Flexistipes sp.: one gene and its partner. The protein of the gene in region 1 binds, or shares a complex with, the protein of each later gene. Links are inferred from orthologs where the notes say so. Each region holds a gene or a part of one and is shown on either strand. Other genes may lie near its edges. The genes, in order: rpmG and rplI.

The links.
Region 2: rpmG (region 1) and rplI share a complex: the UniProt entries of both Bacillus subtilis proteins name them as parts of the 50S ribosomal subunit. The link is inferred for Flexistipes sp. from one-to-one orthologs.

The regions. Positions count from the first base shown.
Region 1 is NZ_JAXKVW010000003.1:162,338-165,368, reverse strand. What follows is about bases 172-2,870. They hold rpmG (50S ribosomal protein L33), read right to left. Parts: upstream 1,747-2,870; coding sequence 1,597-1,746; downstream 172-1,596. Other genes in these bases: tuf (elongation factor Tu), read right to left, coding at 1,753-2,870; secE (preprotein translocase subunit SecE), read right to left, coding at 1,303-1,485; nusG (transcription termination/antitermination protein NusG), read right to left, coding at 774-1,298; rplK (50S ribosomal protein L11), read right to left, coding at 330-755; rplA (50S ribosomal protein L1), read right to left, coding at 172-314. Also shown: more of rplA, read right to left, coding at 1-171; more of tuf, read right to left, coding at 2,871-2,943.
Region 2 is NZ_JAXKVW010000001.1:173,897-177,227, forward strand. Bases 57-3,055 are described here. They hold rplI (50S ribosomal protein L9), read right to left. Parts: upstream 1,780-3,055; coding sequence 1,333-1,779; downstream 57-1,332. Other genes in these bases: dnaB (replicative DNA helicase), read right to left, coding at 57-1,319; UMU13_RS00760 (regulatory protein RecX), read right to left, coding at 1,760-2,272; UMU13_RS00765 (type IV pilus twitching motility protein PilT), read right to left, coding at 2,253-3,055. In the rest of the region: more of dnaB, read right to left, coding at 1-56; more of UMU13_RS00765, read right to left, coding at 3,056-3,331. UniProt on the Bacillus subtilis protein: Binds to the 23S rRNA.

The DNA of each region.
Region 1 (3,031 bases):
TGAATTTTGGTCACCAAATCGTCGTCGCCTACATAGTCAGCACCTGCGTCTTTTGCCTCCTGGGCTTTATCCCCTTTTGCAAAAACAAGAACTTTCACGGTCTTGCCAGTTCCATGGGGCAAACTTACAGACCCCCTGACCATTTGATCTGCATGCCTCGGATCTACTCCCAATTTAACAACAGCTTCCACTGTCTCGTCAAAGTTAGCAAAAGTTACTTCCTTGAGCAGGCTCAAAGCTTCCTGCAATTCATAGCTTTTAAGCCTGTCAATCTTACTTAAAGCTTCTTTATATTTTTTCCCATGTTTAGCCATGATTACTCCTTAAATTTAAAGTTCTACTTCCACTCCCATACTTCTTGCAGAACCGGCAACAATTTTAACAGCCTGATTTATATCATTGGTGTTTAAGTCCGGCAATTTAACCTCAGCAATCTTTTTGACCTGATCTGCAGATAATTTACCTATCTTCTCAAGCTTGGGACTGCCGGAGCCCTTTTCTTTGTTCAATTCCTTTTTAATAAGTATGGAAGTTGGCGGTGTCTTCGTAATGAAGGTAAAAGACCTGTCTTCATACACAGTGATAATCACAGGGATAACCATGTCACCCTGATTTTGTGTCGCCGCATTGAAAGCTTTGCAAAATTCCATAATATTCACACCCCGCTGACCCAGGGCAGGACCAACTGGTGGCGAAGGATTAGCTTTCCCCGCGGGTATTTGTAATTTTATTTGACCTAATTCTTTCTTAGCCATTGCATTTCCTCCAAAAATTTAGCCCACACGTTTAACTTGTAAATAGTCGAGCTCAATAGGTGTTTGTCTTCCGAAAATACTCACTATTACTTTTACTTTTTCTTTCTCAGGGTTCACTTCGTCCACTACACCGTTAAAACCTAAGAAAGGACCGTCGACAACTTCCACGGTATCTCCTTTCATATATTTGGCGGCCATACGTGGAGCTTGTGATTTAGCCAGATCAATCATGGCTTTTACATCCTGCTCAGGAATCGGAACAGGGTTTATCCCTCCGACAAAGCCGGTTACTTTAGGTATTGACTTAACCTTATGCCAGTTAGTGGTGTTCATTTCCATATGAACAAGTATATACCCCGGAAAAGTTTTTTTCTTGCTTATTTTCTTTTTTCCTTTTTTGAGTTCAACTACATCTTCTGTGGGTATAAGCACATCATCAATATCATCATATAAATTTTCATTTTTAATCTTTTCTTCCAGCAGTTGTTTAACTCGCTTTTCAAAACCGGAATATGTGTGAACAACATACCATTCTTTAGCCATCAAACTACCCTATCAACAGATTGAAAAGTCTCGAAAGCCCGGCGTCAACTATACCCAAAAATATGGAAATGACAATTACAAGCACAATTACTACAGCAGTTGTACCGATAGTGTCATCTTTGCTGGGCCAGGTTACTTTCTTTAATTCTTCTTTTACTTCGGTTAAAAACGTTGTTATTTTTCCCACAATGAACTCCCAATACAAAAAGGATATGGCAGGCCAGGAGGGACTCGAACCCCCAACCCCCGGTTTTGGAGACCGGTGCTCTGCCAATTGAGCCACTGGCCTACTTATATCTTATTTGGTCTCTTTATGAAGTGTATGTTTTCTGCAATGCTTGCAGTATTTACTGAATTCCAGTTTACCTGTAGTCGTCTTTTTATTTTTCGTCGTATTATAGTTTCTGTTTTTGCACTCAGTGCAAGCCAATATCACAATATCTCTCATTATCTATTACTCCACGATTTCTGTAACGACACCGGCACCTACTGTCCTGCCGCCTTCACGTATAGCAAATCTCAACCCCTGCTCCATCGCTATCGGTTGAATCAAATCCACGTCACAGCTGATATTATCTCCGGGCATTACCATCTCTACTCCCTCAGCCAATGTTATCACTCCAGTCACATCCGTCGTACGGAAGTAAAACTGTGGACGATATCCGCTGAAAAATGGCGTATGACGACCACCCTCTTCTTTTGTCAATATATATGCCTCACACTTAAACTTACGGTGCGGCGTTATACTACCTGGCTTCGCAAGTACCTGACCACGCTCTACATCATCCTTCTTGATACCTCTAAGAAGTACACCTACATTATCTCCGGCTTCTCCTTCATCAAGTATCTTACGGAACATCTCAACTCCCGTTACCACAGTCTTACGGGTGTCTGTAAGCCCTACTATCTCTATCTCGTCCTGTACCCTTACCTTACCTCGCTCAACTCTTCCCGTAACTACTGTCCCACGGCCGGATATACTGAATACATCCTCGATCGGCATCAAAAACGGCTTGTCTATATCACGCTCAGGAGCAGGTATATAATCATCCATCGCCTGAAGCAATTCCCATATACACTTCGTCTTCTCTTCATCTTCAGCATTCTCCAACGCCTGCAGTGCACTACCCTTGATTATCGGAATATCATCTCCGGGAAATTCATAGGTGTTTAGAAGATCTCTTATCTCAAGCTCTACAAGCTCAAGCAACTCCTCATCATCCACCATGTCGCACTTGTTCATGAAAACTACTATACTGGGAACTCCTACCTGTCTCGCCAAAAGAATGTGCTCCCTTGTCTGAGGCATAGGGCCGTCCGCTGCACTTACTACCAATATCGCTCCGTCCATCTGCGCTGCACCTGTAATCATGTTCTTTACATAGTCTGCGTGACCAGGACAGTCTACGTGTGCATAGTGGCGCTTGTCGCTCTCGTACTCAACATGAGCAGTGGCTATCGTTATACCACGCTCCTTCTCCTCAGGGGCCTTGTCTATATTACCAAACTCAATATAATCTGCGTACCCCTTTAATGACAGTACATGTGTCATCGCTGCTGTCAATGTCGTCTTACCATGGTCAACGTGGCCTATCGTGCCTACGTTTACGTGAGGTTTCTTCCTTTCGTACTTTTGCTTGGACATAGTACTCCCTCCATTGTTTTAAAGCCCACGACCGGAATTGAACCGGTGACCTCGTCCTTACCAAGGACGCGCTCTAACCGACTGAGCC
Region 2 (3,331 bases), on another replicon or contig:
GTATCAGTAGGGCCGTTTCTATGCTTGGCCACAATAAGTTCGGCAACTCCGGGAAGCTTTGTATCCTGATGATACACCTCGTCACGATATAAAAACATAATAAGGTCTGCATCCTGTTCAATAGCCCCGGACTCTCTCAGGTCAGAGGGAACAGGTCTTTTATCCGTTCTGTTTTCAACACCCCTGTTAAGCTGGGAAAGTGCTATGACCGGAATGTTCAGCTCTTTTGCAAGGGCTTTCAGCGCCCTCGAGATTTCTGAAATTTGCTGCTCCCTGCTTTCAGCTCTGCTGCCTGACATAAGCTGAAGATAATCAACTATAACCACATCCAGATCATATTCCCTCTTAAGCCTTCTGCATTTCGCTCTAAGCTCCATAGATGAAATAGCAGGTGTGTCATCAAGGAACAGGTTCAAATCATTCAACTCCGAACCAACACTGGCAAGTCTCTGCCATTCATCATTGTTCAGCCTTCCGTTACGCAGCTTTGTAGACTCTATTTTCGCTTCAGAAGACAAAAGCCTTTGCACGAGCTGTCCGGAAGACATCTCCAAAGAAAAAACAGCTGCCGATCTGTCATACTTGCTGCAGGTGTTCAGGGCGAGATTCATTGCGAAAGCAGTCTTGCCCATACCGGGTCTGCCGGCTACGATAATAAGGTCAGACTTCTGAAGACCGTTTGTTAACCTGTCCAGATCCATAAATCCGGTTGGTATTCCGGTAATCTGTTCGTTCCTGCCGTAAAGACTTTCTAAAATTTCAAAAGTATCCTTTATTACCACACCTATCGGCTGAACTTCATTCTTAAGTTTGAATTCAGCCAGACTGAAAATATGCTTCTCAGCTTCGTCAACTAAACTGCTGATTTCACCGGTATATGAATAGGACTTCTCGGCAATATCTGAGCTAAACTCGATTAACGCCCGCAACAGCGCTTTGTCTTTTACCATATTGGCGTAATGAACAATATTGGCCGAATTGGGTATAATATTCACCAGCTCAGAAATATAATCCACCCCGCCTGCTTTTTCTGTAAGCTCTTTGTCATTGAGGGAACTAACGAGGGTTACAATATCCAGCGGCTTATTATTATGGGCAAGCTCCATAAGTTCTTTAAAAATTATTTTATGAGGGGGGTAATAAAAATCACTGACCCCCAGAAGATGCACAATTTTATCAAGCGCCTTATCGTCAATAAGTATAGAAGCAAGTACAGCCTGTTCGGCCTCCATGCTATAAGGTGGCTTCTTGATGGCGGGGCTGTTATTGTCAGAATAAGCCGTATTGTTTCTGTAATTTTTAGTATAACCGTTAGCCATTACACCTGCCTGTCTATTCTTCAGCTTTGATATTAACTTTTACATCAGCCTTGGCTTCCTTGTAAAGACCGATTGTAACAGTATGTTCTCCGATTTCCTTGATAGGATTTTTAAGTTCAATATCCTTTTTATCCACATCTATGCCTTTCTCACTGATAGCATCAGCTATATCCTGTGAAGTGACTGCACCGAAAAGCCTTCCTTTCTCCCCTGCTTTCATTGTCAGGTTTATCTCCAGACTGCTTAGTTTTTCGGCTTTTTCTTTTGCCACAGAAAGTTTTGTCTCTTCCTTTGCTTTAATTTTATCTTTCCTGCTCTCAAGTTTTTTCAAATTGGCTTCTGTAGCCGGTGCAACAAGACCTTTAGGCATAAGGTAATTACGGGCATAGCCGTCTTTAACCTCTTTGACATCACCTTCATGAGCTGTTCCTTTAACATCTTTAAGAAAAATCACCTTCATATTTTGACTCCTCCTTTGCTATTCTTCTTGAAAGTTCAATATCAAAACCTCTTCTGACCAAAAAGTCAAAGCATTTTTTATAAACACTGATAGCAGAAGGGGTATTTTCTGATATTTTCCCGCTTTTGTTCGTAATATTTCTAACCTTATTTCTGCAAACGTCAACAGCTATCTGCTCAATTTCCAAATTTTCTTTAAAAGCAATTTCTTCCACATCTTCCACGGAGATATCAACCATTTTTTCCGAAAGCTTTCTGCAAATGTAATAGGGGCCGTACCCCTGCCTTAGCTTTGTCAGTGTAAAAAGTTTCACAAACCGTTCATCATCAATAAAATTGAACCGTTTCAGCTTATCCAGAATTGCACTCACTTCACTCTCGGACAAGTCGAATCTGCGTTTAAGTCTGTAAGCTATCTCTCCCTCGGTAAAATCTTTCTTAGCTAATATACCATAAACATAACTTTCGGGAGTTTTATTCTGTCTGCTCCCCATTATTATCCTGCCATTTTGCATCGGATGTTGTTGTTATCCCTTTAACTCTGAGAGTAAAGTCATCGGGGCGGGTGGCCCATTTAACAGCCTCATCATAAGTAACCAACCCTTTTTGGTAAAGTGAGTACAGAGACTGATCAAAACTTTGAGAACCGTACATACTTTTGCCTGATTCCATAAAATCGCCGATCTGACTCATTTTTTCTTTATCGATTATACAGTCTTTAATCGTCGGTGTGTTTACCATCACTTCCACCGCCGGAACTCTTCCTTTTCCATCGGCCTTTGGAACCAAGCGCATTGAAATAACCGCCTTAAGAATAGAGGCCAGCTGCATCCTAACCTGTCTCTGATGATAGGGAGGAAATACGGTAATAATCCTGTTAATCGTCTCAGGAGCATCCAGAGTATGCAGGGTGGACATTACAAGGTGTCCCGTTTCAGCAGCAAGAAGTGCAGTCTCGATAGTTTCCACATCTCTCATCTCACCAACCAGTATCACATCCGGATCCTGTCTGAGGGAATATTTCAAGGCATCAGGAAAATTCAAAGTATCCGTACCTATTTCCCGTTGGGATATTATCGATTTATTGTCTCTGTGCAGGAATTCAATTGGGTCTTCAATAGTTATCACATTAACTTCTCTTTCTGTATTAATGTATTTTATCATGGAAGCCAAAGTTGTTGATTTACCTGTACCGGTCGTTCCTGTAACAAGAACCAGTCCCCTTTGCTGCATTGCCACGTTCTTGAGAACCTCAGGCAGATTGAGCTCTTCAATAGAGGGGATATTTCTGGGGATCGACCTCATTACCAAAACAACGCTCCCCCTCTGAAGATAGGCATTAACCCTGAAACGACCCAAATCTTTCACACTATACGAAAAATCAGCTTCAAGGCGTTCTTTAAACTTTGCCCTTATGTTATTACTCATCATTGAAGCGGCTGTTTTCAAAAGCTCTTCAGCTGAAAGTTTTGGGAAATCGGGGGATTGAATAAGCTTGCCGTCTATCCTGAAAATAGGATGTCTGCCGGCTTTAAGGTGAATATCCGAAGCCC